Regions from separate parts of the Bacillus sp. LR_5 genome, predicted to be linked through region 3. Evidence: riboswitches for the same ligand, from Rfam matches in the RefSeq annotation. Region 3 holds a riboswitch; each other region holds the start of a gene.
What was found. A riboswitch is a leader RNA that binds a small molecule or an ion and turns the genes downstream of it on or off. The one in region 3 is predicted to bind thiamine pyrophosphate.
Positions count from the first base shown of each region.

Region 1: another riboswitch for thiamine pyrophosphate. It lies ahead of RAC86_RS12270 (acetylornithine deacetylase); the one in region 3 lies ahead of thiU (HMP/thiamine ABC transporter substrate-binding protein ThiU).
Region 2: another riboswitch for thiamine pyrophosphate. It lies ahead of tenA (thiaminase II); the one in region 3 lies ahead of thiU (HMP/thiamine ABC transporter substrate-binding protein ThiU).
Region 4: another riboswitch for thiamine pyrophosphate. It lies ahead of thiC (phosphomethylpyrimidine synthase ThiC); the one in region 3 lies ahead of thiU (HMP/thiamine ABC transporter substrate-binding protein ThiU).

Region 1 covers NZ_JAVAXX010000046.1:8,428-11,820, forward strand. Annotated here, with positions in the region: gene sigG (RNA polymerase sporulation sigma factor SigG) at 1-31, shown strand, start outside; gene RAC86_RS12265 (ABC transporter ATP-binding protein) at 182-976, shown strand; TPP riboswitch at 989-1,090, shown strand; gene RAC86_RS12270 (acetylornithine deacetylase) at 1,178-2,458, shown strand; gene RAC86_RS12275 (YlmC/YmxH family sporulation protein) at 2,541-2,786, shown strand; gene pgeF (peptidoglycan editing factor PgeF) at 2,948-3,393, shown strand, end outside.
Region 2 covers NZ_JAVAXX010000002.1:3,032-6,424, forward strand. Annotated here, with positions in the region: gene prpE (bis(5'-nucleosyl)-tetraphosphatase PrpE) at 1-256, opposite strand, end outside; gene RAC86_RS00815 (monovalent cation:proton antiporter family protein) at 490-2,334, shown strand; TPP riboswitch at 2,396-2,504, shown strand; gene tenA (thiaminase II) at 2,586-3,293, shown strand; gene tenI (thiazole tautomerase TenI) at 3,271-3,393, shown strand, end outside.
Region 3 covers NZ_JAVAXX010000216.1:2,368-5,760, forward strand. Annotated here, with positions in the region: gene RAC86_RS28245 (ABC transporter ATP-binding protein) at 1-1,031, opposite strand, end outside; gene RAC86_RS28250 (ECF transporter S component) at 1,018-1,617, opposite strand; gene thiU (HMP/thiamine ABC transporter substrate-binding protein ThiU) at 1,619-2,221, opposite strand; TPP riboswitch at 2,318-2,430, opposite strand; gene ykoG (two-component system response regulator YkoG) at 2,532-3,218, shown strand; gene ykoH (two-component system sensor histidine kinase YkoH) at 3,222-3,393, shown strand, end outside.
Region 4 covers NZ_JAVAXX010000235.1:940-4,332, forward strand. Annotated here, with positions in the region: gene RAC86_RS29355 (hypothetical protein) at 59-262, shown strand; gene RAC86_RS29360 (spore coat protein) at 315-566, opposite strand; partial or broken gene RAC86_RS29365 (Type 1 glutamine amidotransferase-like domain-containing protein) at 691-1,384, shown strand; TPP riboswitch at 1,453-1,560, shown strand; gene thiC (phosphomethylpyrimidine synthase ThiC) at 1,693-3,393, shown strand, end outside.

The DNA of each region.
Region 1 (3,393 bases), on a different contig from region 3:
CAAACAAATGAATAAGAATATTCATCAATAATGAAAGAAAAGCCTTTAAAACGATTTTGTTTTAAAGGCTTTTCTATTGATTGCGGGCGGTTTACGTTTTGGAAAAAATAAGGTATCCTAGTTCGTACAAAGTTTTATGAAAATTTAAATAATTATAAAGGCAGTAAAGAGGAGGACCACGATGATTTTGCAGCTTGACAATGTCTCACTAAAACGGAATGGAAAATGGATACTGAGAGATATTCATTGGAAGGTGGAAGAAAAGGAAAATTGGGTGCTTTACGGACTGAATGGCGCTGGAAAGACAGCGCTGTTAAATATGCTTTGCTCTTATTATTTTCCAACATCGGGCGAGATGCAGGTGCTTGGCCATGAATTTGGTAAAACGGAGCTTGGGGAGAAACTTAGACGGAAAATTGGCCTCGTCTCAGCGGCTCTTCAGCAAAAATTTTATCCGGCAGATTCGGCATTTGAAATTGCTTTGAGCGGAGCTTACGCTTCGATTGGATTATATGAAACACCAAGTGCAGAAATCAGGGAAAAAGCGATTGGTTTGTTAGAGGACTTGGGAGCAATTGAATATGCCGACCGCCGCTATGAAACCCTTTCTCAAGGAGAAAAACAAAGAGCCTTGATTGCAAGAGCGCTAATGGCTGATCCGGAGCTGCTGATACTGGACGAACCGGTCACAGGACTGGATTTTATTGCCCGGGAAAAGCTGTTAGACACGATTACATACATTGCAAATAAAGAAAATGCGCCATCGATCCTTTACGTGACTCATCATGCGGAAGAAATTTTGCCGATCTTTGACAAAGCCCTTTTGTTAAAACAGGGAGAGGTCTTTAAATCGGGAGAAATAAAGGAAATGCTTACTGATCAAATACTTTCCGCTTTTTTTGATACGCCAATCCATGTATTATGGAATCAGGATCGGCCGTTTTTAACAAGAGCCGAGCCGATAACGAATGCCTGACAAACACATATCGATTCATCCTAGGGGTGCTTTGCGAAGCTGAGAGAGACTTTGTCTTAACCCTTTTGACCTGATCTGGATCATGCCAGCGGAGGGAAGCGGTGAAAAAACGGAGTACATAGGACTCTGTTTGTTTTTATTAAGCCGTTTCATAACATTTGAAACGGCTTTTTTGATTTTAAAGAATAGGAGCGGATCACATTGAATCAACAAATAGACTCTCTGTTAACAAAGGTGGAAGATCAAAAGGAGGAGCTTATTCAGCTAGCAAAAACGCTGATGTCCTATAAAACACCTGCTCCGCCTGCAAGAAATACCGACGGCATTCAGTCCTGGATTGCTGGGTTTTTAAATGAAATGGGATTCTCGATCGATAAATGGGACGTGTACCCAGGAGATCCCAATGTTGTAGGTCTACTAAAGGGAACAGATTCAGCAGATTATCATAGCTTGATCATCAATGGCCATGTAGATGTGGCAGAGGTAAAAGAGGATGAGGAGTGGGAGCATGATCCGTTTCATCCAATTGAAAAAAACGGTCTCTTAATCGGGCGAGGCGCTTCTGATATGAAAGGCGGAATGGCGTGTGTGCTGTTTGCGGTGAAATTGATTCGTGAAGCCGACATTGAACTTCCCGGTGATTTGATTCTGCAATCGGTTATCGGGGAGGAAGTCGGAGAAGCCGGCACGCTTGAATGCTGCAAGAGGGGCTATCATGCTGATTTTGCAGTTGTCGCGGATACGAGCGATATGCATATTCAAGGTCAAGGCGGTGTCATTACAGGCTGGATTGAAATCAAAAGCAGTCAAACGTTTCATGATGGGACGAGGCGGAATATGATTCATGCAGGCGGAGGAACATTCGGAGCAAGCGCAATTGAAAAAATGGCAAAAATCATTGCGGGGCTCGGGGAACTGGAGCGCCACTGGTCTATCATGAAACGTTATCCCGGTTTTAAACCAGGCACAAATACGATTAACCCGGCTGTCATAGAAGGCGGCAGACATGCGGCTTTTATAGCTGACGAGTGCCGGCTGTGGATCACAGTCCATTTTTACCCGAATGAAACCCATGAACAAGTGGCAGCGGAAATAGAAGATTACATTAACCGGCTGAGTGACAGTGATATTTGGCTTAGGGAAAACCGCCCTGTCTTCAAGTGGGGAGGCTCATCTATGATTGAAGACAGAGGAGAAATTTTTCCGGCACTGGAAGTTGACCCTGGCCACCCAGGCGTCTCAGCGCTTACAGCGTCTCATCAGAAAGTGAAACGGGAGCGTCCGGTTATTGACGTTTCTCAATCCGTTACAGACGGAGGATGGCTGTATAATGCCGGCATTCCAAGCGTGATTTACGGACCTGGAGATCTTCACAATGCACACTCCGTGAACGAGGAGGTATCGATTGAGCAGCTGGTAGATTATACGAAAATTATGCTCAATTTTATCATCGGCTGGTGCAGCTGTAAAAAAGAACAGTGACCATGAAAATTTTTTCTTGCTGACAAGGTTCAGCCCGCCCGTTCATATACTTGAAAAAAGGACGGAAAAAGGACGTGATGGAATGATCAGCATTTCAGAATTTCAGGTGAAGGATGTCGTCAATGTCTCAAACGGAAAAAAGCTGGGGAGCATTGGTGATATAGATATCAATGTGACCACTGGCAAAATTCAGGCGATCATACTAGGAGGAAATGGGAAAGTTCTCGGATTTTTTGGAAAAGAAGAGGAATTGGTCATTCCATGGCGAAATATAGTAAAAATCGGGGAAGATGTAATCTTGGTCCGATTAAATGAACCGCATGCATAACCTGCTCGTCTGCCGCGGATTGGCAAATGCCGGAAGTCTGGATTCTTCCGGCACATTTCATTTAGAAATATGCAAATCGGCGCTCAACGAATGCAGAAAGATGTGGTAAAATAAGTGGGAAATTCCGCTTTTTTAAATGTTTGTCGAAAGGTTGGATCATCATGAATACATATCACCCATTCAGTCTTACCACACCCTCGACACTCATGATACAAGACTGGACACAAACGAATCAAAACAACAGAGAAGTCATTGCCGGATTTACTACGAAAAACGGCGGTGTCAGCCAAAAGCCTTTTGAATCGTTAAATACAGGATTGCACGTTCATGACAAAGATGCAGATGTAGTTAAAAATCGTGAATATATTGCCGATATGTTTAATATTGATTTGCAGTCTTGGGTATTTGCTGATCAGACACATGATAATCGCGTTCAGAAAGTGACGCAGAGGGATAGGGGAAAAGGCGCCCGTGAGTATCACACAGCTCTAAAAGCAACGGACGGGCTCTATACAAATGAAAAGAATGTGTTTTTGGCATTATGCTTTGCTGATTGTGTGCCTCTTTTCTTTTATGATCCGGTTAAATCGCTTATCGGGGTCGCCCA
Region 2 (3,393 bases), on a different contig from region 3:
CTTTTAAGTAGCGGAACAGCTTATTGCAATGATTTCCCGGGACATAACGTACAGCGCCTTTTTCGTAAGCGCCCGCTACAAAGCGGATGACCTCTATCGATTTGGGTCCTCTGTCGGTTAAATCTCCGGCAAAAACAAGCATCCTGCCTTCCTCGTGGACAGGTACTCCATTTTTGATCGTATAGCCAAGCTTTTGGATTAATGCAGTCATTTCGTCATAGCAGCCATGAATATCGCTGATTATGTCGTAAGCCATTCGGCATCCTCCTTACCAATGATTTTATTTATTATGATGCAAAGTGTTGTGAGTCATCACAAGCTTTTATGTGCAAATTATAGAAGAATCATTTTCTAAACAGGATTTAGACCATATTACTTTATTTTTTATCATCACCCTTGTTAAAATCGCGTTATGTTTTTTTAAAAATTGAGGTTTTGTTCTTTGATTAAGAACTGGCATAACCCTGATCTAAAAAGGAGGTTCTGATTATGGCGCATACATCTGTCGCATCTTTAGTTGTTGTACTTATCGTTGCATTTTTGACACCCATCCTTTTGCATCGGTTTAAACTCAGCATCCCGGTTGTTGTTGCTGAAATCATTATGGGATTGATCATAGGAAAAAGCGGCCTTAATTTAGTTGTGGAGGGTGACACATGGCTCCAGACGCTTTCTATGCTCGGATTTATCTTTTTAATGTTTTTAAGCGGGCTTGAAATTGATTTTTCATCGTTTGAGAAAGGAAAGAAAAAGCAGCTTATGCCGAACGGCAAAGAAGCGCCTAATACGTTTGCTGCGGCATCTATTATCTTTGGCGGTATTTTTATTTTATCATTGCTGCTGTCTTATGGGTTCGTCTTGGCAGGATTTATCGAAAATGCATTCTTAATGACGCTTATTATTTCAACGATTTCATTAGGCGTTGTCGTTCCAACGTTAAAAGAAGAACGAATCATGAATTCAAATATCGGGCAGATTATTTTGCTCGTTGCTGTTATTGCTGATTTGGCTACGATGATTCTTCTTGCTGTTTTTTCCTCTTTATACGGAGAGGACAGCGGAAACATGTGGCTTCTGATGATCCTGTTTGCAGCCGGAGTGGTGCTTTACTTTTTCGGCCGGGTCTTCAAACATCGCTCTTTTGTTCAATCCATGTCAAAAGGGACGATCCAGATCGGAACGCGCGCGATTTTTACGTTAATTATCGTACTCGTTGCCCTGTCTGAATCACTTGGGGCAGAAAATATTCTCGGCGCTTTCTTAGCAGGGGTTCTCGTTTCCCTTCTTTCACCAAACAAAGAACTTGTTCAGCAGCTGGATTCATTCGGCTACGGGTTCTTAATTCCGATTTTCTTTGTGATGGTCGGTGTGAAGCTGGATATATGGACCCTTTTCCAAGATCCGAAAATATTAATCATGATTCCGCTTCTGCTTCTGGCGTTGTTAGTCAGCAAAATCATTCCTGTCCTGTACTTGAAGAAGTGGTATGATAACCGAACTGTTTTGGCATCTGGTTTCCTGCTGACATCAACGCTTTCGCTCGTGATTGCCGCTGCGACAATCGGTCAGCAGCTTCACGTGATCAGCGCAAATATGTCAGGAGCGCTGACGTTAGTAGCCGTCATTGCCAGTATTTTTTCGCCGGTCTTCTTTAAAAAATTGTACAAACGGGAGGAGCAGCCGGAGGAGAAAAAGACGATTACGTTTATCGGTGCAAACCAAATGACATTGCCTGTTACTCTTGAACTGCCGGAGGAAGAGTATGATGTGCGTGTTGTACACGTATACCAAGAGAATGCGGAGGAAAAGCTGTCAGAATCAGTATTTACTGTCGAAACGATTTCTGACTATGAACACGAGACGCTTGAGTCACTCGGCATTTTTGATACGGATATCCTCGTTGTTGCGACAGGGAATGAAGACATGAATGCGGACATTGCATTACTTGCAAAAGAAAAAGGCACAGAAAGAATCATTGCCAGCGTAGGATCACCGGAGAATGAAGCAGCTCTGAAGGAGCAGGGAATCAGCATCTTTTCTATTTTGTTGTCAACAAAAACACTGCTTCGCGCTCTGATAGAAGCGCCTGGAGTCATGAGGCTTCTCACGAACCAGGAGTCTTCGCTGTATCAAATTAATATGGAAAACAGCACTTACGACGGTGTGATTTTGCGGGAATTCCCTTTAACAGGCGACGTCATCTTTGTCAGGATTTTCAGAGGTGTGGATAGCATCGTTCCACATGGGGACACAAGGCTGAAACTGGGAGACCGCTTAATTGTTACCGGATCTCGCGGGTACGTAACGGAGCTTAAGAAAACATTAGAAGGATAAACCTTGACCAAATAGGGATTCGTGTTAATATAGAGGTGCAGAACAATTCAATATGTATTCGTATAACCACTAGGGGTGTCCTTCATAAGGGCTGAGATAAAAGTGTGACTTTTAGACCCTCATAACTTGAACAGGTTCAGACCTGCGTAGGGAAGTGGAGCGGTATTTGTGTTATTTTACTATGCCAATTCCAAACCACTTTTCCTTGCGGGAAAGTGGTTTTTTTATTTATCAGACAGGGGGAATGACGTGTGAAGTTTTCAGAAGAATGCCGCAGTGCAGCCGCAGAATGGTGGGAGGGGAGTTTTGTCCATCCGTTCGTTCAGGGAATCGGTGATGGAACGCTTCCGATTGACCGTTTTAAATACTACGTGCTTCAGGATTCTTATTATTTAACGCATTTTGCGAAGGTGCAATCGTTTGGCGCCGCTTATGCGAAGGACCTTTATACAACGGGACGGATGGCAAGCCACGCCCAAGGTACATATGAGGCGGAAATGGCGCTTCATCGCGAGTTTGCGGAGCTGTTGGAAATCAGTGAGGAAGAGCGTAAGGCGTTTAAGCCGTCTCCTACGGCATACTCTTATACATCCCATATGTACCGTTCGGTTTTGAGCGGGAATTTTGCTGAGATCTTAGCTGCCCTGCTGCCATGCTACTGGCTTTATTACGAGGTAGGTGAGAAATTGCTGCATTGTGATCCGGGGCATCCGATTTATCAGAAGTGGATCGGCACATACGGCGGTGACTGGTTCAGACAGCAGGTCGAAGAGCAAATCAATCGGTTTGATGAGCTGGCGGAAAACAGCACGGATGAAGTGCGCGCCAAGATGAAAGAGAATTTTGTTATTTCCAGCTTCTATGAATATCAATTTTGGGGAATGGCCTATCGAAAAGAAGGCTGGTCCGACCGCGGCATAAAAGAGGTGGAGGAATTTGGAGCTTCACGCCATAACTGATGACTGCAAGCCGGTTGAAGAGTTAGCGAGAGCCATCATAGCTATTCGGAATGAAGTTGATTTTATACACATTCGGGAACGGTCAAAATCGGCGGCCGAC
Region 3 (3,393 bases):
ATGAGACGGGCCAGAACTGATAGGAGCGTCGATTTTCCAGTTCCGTTCGGACCGACAAGCGCCGTTAAAGAGCCTTCGCGCAACGAAAAGCTGATGTCTTTGAAAATCGCCTGCTGTCCTCTCGCGAACGAAAGGCTGCTGACTTCAAGCACACTCTCCCCAGGAGGGGCTTTCTTCTTTTTGGCATGCCCGGCAGGAATAGGCTCTTTGAACAGCATCTCTTTTGATAAAGTAAACGGCATACTCAGCTTTTCCTGCAGATGACAGACCTTTGGAATGGCGATGCCCAATTTCTTTAGTGTCTCCGCTTCATGCTGAAATAGATTTTTTGTCAAGCCATCCAGCGCCTTTTTGCCTGATTTGTCGAGCACGATCGTTCTCTCAATCCAAGGCGCCCATTCATCAAGCTGGTGCTCAATGACGAGGAGGCTGAAACCTTTTTCCCGCTGAAGATCCTTCATCAGATGAACGAACTCCCGCGCTGAGAAAGGGTCTAAAAGAGAGGTCGGCTCATCTAAAATAATAAGCTCAGGCTCCATCGCCAAAATACAGGCGAGAGCCACTTTCTGCTTTTGTCCTCCTGAAAGGGTTGAGATCATTTTTTCTTTTAAATGGGTAATGCGTAATTTTTCTAATACGGCGTTGATTTTCTCTGTCATTTCTTCTTTTGGAATTTGCAGATTTTCCAGCCCGAACGCAATTTCGTCCTCCACCGTCAGCATGCAGAACTGCTGATCAGGATCCTGAAAAACGACCCCGGCATGCTGAGCAATCGTTTCGGAGGTTTCAGCATCTGTGACCGGCTTTTGAAATAGAAATACATGTCCGGACTGAATGCCGTCGCAAGCCTCCGGATATAGACCTTTTAAACAAAGGGCGAGCGAGCTTTTACCGCATCCGCTCGGTCCTAATAATAAAACACATTCTCCTTTTTGAAGCTCAAACGAAATGTCTTGAAAAACCGGTTTCTCGTCTTCTTCATAAGAGAAGCTGAGCTGCTCAACCGTCAGAAGCTCATCAAAGGCTTGCATGTTCTGACGCCCGCTTCCTTTTCTTTTTCAGTTCCTTTCCGAGTGCCATTCCGTTTAACACACCTGTATAAGCGAGAGAGTCGCTGACAGCTTTTCCGAGAAGCCCCGCCAAAAGCGCGCCGGAAATGAGGCGGATCACAAGCATAATGAGCAGATAACCTGGTGAATAGGCTGCATAGCCAGAAACAAAGAGATCATAGAAAAAGCTGGCTACTGAAGACCCCATACCGGCCAGCATAAGGATAGGGAGAGAGTATGCTTTCCAGCGTGTTGCAAGAAATACAGCCTCAGCCCCGAGCCCTTGAACAATGCCAATCACGATGACCATCGGGCCAGACGGATTTCCCAGCAGGCACTCAACGAGAGCGGCAATGATTTCAGAAACGAGCGCCGCACCCGGTTTTTGAATCATGTACGCGGCGATCACAGAAACGATAAACCAAATGCCGTAAATCGGTTCATAGGCGATTGGCCCAAACATACCTGCAAGCACGTTTCCGAAATGTGTAAATAATAAATAAACAACGGCAAATACGATACTGATAACGGACATGATGACAATTTCTTTTACTTTCCAGCTTTTCATTTTATCCCTGCTTTCTGTTTTTTCTTGATGGACTGTTAGCCGAAAGATTCACAGTCATGGTGATATGGTTTGTTTGCTGCTCGGCCATGCGGAAAACGGCTTCCAATGTGCTGAATACGTCATGCGCATCCCCGTCAAGCTCGCTCGCGTAATGGACACTCTGTACGAAAGTGCCTTGGGCTTTTGCAATGTCGACAGCCTTCATAATCAATCCCATATAATCCGGCTCGTTCATTGGATAAAGGGCAAATTGGCACGGCGCTTCCGCCTTCAAGCCTCGGACAGCATCTTCATTGACACGCTTATCGCCTTTGGAAAGATATGTATCCCCCTGTGTGTCACCCGGGCATCCAATGGAAAACGTGCCGTTCATGACGATGTGTTTTTCGCTGTTTGCTGCATGAAGGTAAATGGCTTTTGCAGCATCGAATACATGATCAATCGATCCGCGTAACACCGTGCTGATATGGTCGGTTTTCGTCCAAACCTTGGATGTATCTGTTTTTTTCAGCGCAGACTTGATCACACTGATAAAATCATCCGTCATCGGATATAAAGAGAAGCGAAAACCGGCGATTCTGCTTGTACCGCAAATATGTTCCATTTCTCCGACCTCCTGTTTTTTTGGTAAAATAAAAAACTGCATATCCTAAGGGAATATGCAGTCATAGATCGATTAAGCGCACAAAAAAATACACCATTCGGTCAACCTGCACTTCCCCACGCTGGTATTATCCAGATCGGGTCATAAGGGATCAAAGCGCGTTTCTTTCGCGCTTTATCTCAGCCAAAACAGCACCCCTAGTGCTTTCCGTATACAATTTTTTATTTTGACATCATAATAGATGATAAGAATCATTTTGTAAACAACGAAATCATTTTTTTCATATAGGGACAGGAGAGGATGATCACATTTGGACAAAGGACACATATTAATTGTGGAAGATGAAGAAAAAATCGCCAGGGTTCTGCAGCTTGAATTGGAATATGAAGGATACGGCGTGACCATTAAACACAATGGAACAGAAGGTCTTGAGGCGGCCGCGGAAGGCGGGCATTCCTTGGTGCTTCTTGATGTCATGCTGCCGGGGCTTAGCGGACTGGAAGTGCTGCGCCGCTTGAGAAAAACGGATTCGCAGACACCGGTCATATTATTAACGGCGCGAGACAGCATTCCTGATAAGGTAACAGGTCTGGATATCGGTGCGAATGACTATGTCACCAAGCCGTTTGAAATCGAGGAATTACTTGCGAGAATCAGGGCGGCGCTGCGGCAAAATGGAACAAAAACGGAAGATATCGGCACCTTTCTTACATATGACGATTTGCGGGTGAACGAAAAAACCCGTGAAGTGAGACGCGGAGACAAAGAGGTGGAATTAACGCCGCGGGAATTTGATCTACTCGTCTATATGCTAAAGCATCCGCAGCAAGTGCTGACACGGGAGCAAATTCTAAGCTCGGTATGGGGATTTGATTATATCGGTGATACAAATGTCGTGGACGTCTACATAAGATACATCAGAAAAAAACTGGACTATCCTTACGAAAAACAGCTGATCCATACGATTCGCGGGGTCGGCTATGCCATTAAGGGGTAAACGATGAAGCTGAAGACCAAGATTCATCTATACACATCAATATCACTGTTGATTTTATTAATTTTGGTGCATACCGCAGTCTATCTCATTTTTTCGTCTGCGCTGACATCAAAGGATGCATCCCGGCTTGCTGATGAGACGGATAACATTGCCGAAGCGCTGCGTGCCGCTGAAA
Region 4 (3,393 bases), on a different contig from region 3:
CCTATTATTCGTCCGGCCTAGGGACAGACTAAGAATACTATTGAAAGCAAAGGAGCGGATTGAAATGGATAAAGAAAGTATGGTTGCTGATGAATTACACAGAATGTTTTTGGCTGGTGAGCTGCAAATCACGGTAGAGGAGGATATAAACAATATTTCCGAAAGGCTGAGAAACGGCGATCTCAGTTTAGACCGATTAAGCGGTGAAGACGCGTTTATAAAAGAAACGGTAAACGAGGCTTTAAGAAGAGTGGAGCAATAAAAGGGAGAGACGGGATCTGAAAGATGAGATTCCGTCTTTTTTTGTGACTTTGTTACAGTTCTCTGCAAGATAAAAGCAAATCGATTTGAAATGGCTTACTCAGGAGCCAGCCTTTTTCCATCAGAAGTTCAGATAGTTCCCCATGCAGATGAACAGCTGCATCTAATTGATCATGCAACGCTGTTCGGAGGTCGGGGTTTGCAGTTTCCGTTATTGCGACAGTGTACTTTTTAATGATGATTTGTATTGTCGTTAAGCAATCAAGAATCATTATAGGTATGATTGGGGTTGAAAAATCGTTCAATGCCTTCACCGCCTGTTAGTGGGTTTTATCTTTTAGATCTTCCTATTGAGAAGTATTTAGCCTTGTTTCATGGATTTATACAAAATGCTATAATGATTAACAAATTTTTTCGGGGAGTGGGATGATGAAACAGATTATTGCGATGGGCGGCGGGGGGTTTTTCGATGGAACCGGAAAATTTGTCCCTCGATCAATATATCATCAATCAATCGGGACGGAAGTCGCCTCGCATTTGTTTTTTGCCGACGGCGAGCGGTGATTCCCAAAACTATATTCAGCGGTTTTATCATGCTTTTCAAACACTGGATTGTGTGCCGTCTCATTTATCCTTATTTAAGCCGCCGACAACAGACTTCATTTCTTTTGTTATGGAAAAGGACGTGATTTATGTTGGCGGGGGAAATACGCGGAATATGCTTGTGCTGTGGAAGGAATGGGGGCTGGATCTTATTCTCAGAGAGGCATGGAAGAACGGGGTGATTTTAGCTGGATTAAGTGCCGGTGCGATCTGCTGGTTTGAAGAAGGAGTGACAGATTCGGCAGGACCGCTGACAAGTATGAAAAGTTTAGGTTTTTTGCAAGGGAGCTTTTGTCCTCATTATGACGGTGAAAAGAACCGGAGGCCGATATACCATCAGTTGATATCTAACGAATTCTTGTGCGATGGCTATGCGGCGGACGATGGAGCGGCTCTCCATTTCATAAATGATCAGCTGTTTCAGACTGTGAGTTCAAGACCGGGTGCAAAGGCATATCGGGTGATGAGGGGTGAACATGAGATTTTTGAAATCCCGCTGCGGGTCAAATATTTGGGTTGAATTAGCTGAATATTTTCTATATTCCTCTTTTTTTTCGATTGGTTTTATGTTAAGATGAGTCCGAAATCAATAGTTACTGGGGGTGCCCGTTTTCGGGCTGAGAGAGAAGGTAAGCTTCTTAACCCTTTGGACCTGATCTGGTTCGTACCAGCGTGGGGAAGTAGAGGAATTGTTTTTATTATTGTCGTGCTGGGCAATAATATGTTTCTTTCTGACTGTAACCGGGTTCATTCACTTGAATCCGGTTTTTTGTGCTGGTTATGGGCTTGATTTTGTCCTTTCAAAAGAAGAGAGGGGAAGGATCAATGATGCAAAACGATTCAGTGCAGCAAGCCAACATTTCCATTATGTCGAGTTTTTCGGGGAGTAAGAAAGTATACGTGGAGGGTTCTTCCTCGGACATCCAAGTGCCGATGAGGGAAATCGCCTTAAGTCCGACGACAGGATCGTTCGGCGAAGAGGAAAACGCGCCTGTGCGTGTCTATGATACAAGCGGACCGTATACTGACCCTGATGTGACCATTAATATTCAAGAAGGATTAAAGCCGCTCCGCCAAAAATGGATCACAGAGCGTAACGATGTGGAAGAATATGAAGGACGGACTATAAAACCAGAAGATAACGGTTATAAAAAGGCAATCCCAAACAAAAGCTACCCAGAACTAAAGCGGAAACCGCTGCGGGCGAAAGCGGGTCAAAATGTCACCCAAATGCATTATGCCAAAAAGGGGATCATTACACCTGAGATGGAGTTTATCGCCATTCGCGAGCATGTATCTCCCGAATTTGTCAGAGGTGAGGTAGCAAGCGGCCGGGCGATCATTCCTTCAAATATTAATCACCCTGAAAGTGAACCGATGATTATTGGCCGGAATTTCCATGTGAAGATTAATGCGAATATCGGGAATTCAGCGGTTACGTCATCAATTGAAGAAGAAGTGGAAAAAATGACGTGGGCCATCCGCTGGGGAGCGGATACGATGATGGATCTATCTACCGGTAAAGATATTCATACGACGCGTGAATGGATTATTCGCAATTGCCCTGTGCCTGTGGGAACTGTTCCGATTTATCAGGCGCTTGAAAAAGTAAACGGCGTAGCGGAGGATTTAACGTGGGAGATTTACCGTGATACGCTGATCGAGCAGGCAGAGCAGGGAGTGGATTATTTTACGATTCACGCGGGTGTTTTGCTGCGGTATGTCCCGCTAACCGCCAAACGGACAACAGGAATTGTGTCACGCGGGGGAGCGATTATGGCACAGTGGTGTCTGGCCCATCATCAGGAAAGCTTTTTGTATACTCATTTTGAAGAAATCTGTGAAATCATGAAAACGTATGATATTGCTTTTTCTCTTGGGGACGGGCTTCGTCCCGGATCAATCGCTGATGCCAATGACGAAGCGCAATTTGCTGAATTAGAGACCCTCGGAGAACTGACGCAAATTGCCTGGAAGCATGATGTTCAGGTGATGATTGAGGGACCGGGGCATGTGCCGATGCATAAAATCAAAGAGAACGTCGATAAACAAATGGACATTTGCAAAGAAGCGCCTTTTTACACATTGGGGCCGCTGACGACAGATATTGCGCCGGGCTATGACCATATTACTTCAGCGATCGGAGCGGCGATGATCGGCTGGTATGGGACAGCAATGCTTTGTTATGTAACGCCGAAGGAGCATTTGGGGCTGCCAAACCGTGATGATGTTCGTGAAGGGGTCATTACATATAAAATTGCTGCGCACGCAGCAGATCTTGCAAAAGGGCATCCCGGAGCGCAAATACGGGATGATGCGTTATCGAAAGCCCGCTTTGAATTCCGTTGGCGAGACCAGTTTAATTTATCTCTTGATCCGGAAAGAGCGCTTGAATATCATGATGAAACACTGCCGGCAGAAGGAGCAAAAACCGCTCATTTCTGTTCAATGTGCGGGCCGAAGTTTTGCAGCATGAGAATTTCTCAGGATATTCGGGATTATGCGAAGGATAAAAAGCTTAGTGAATGG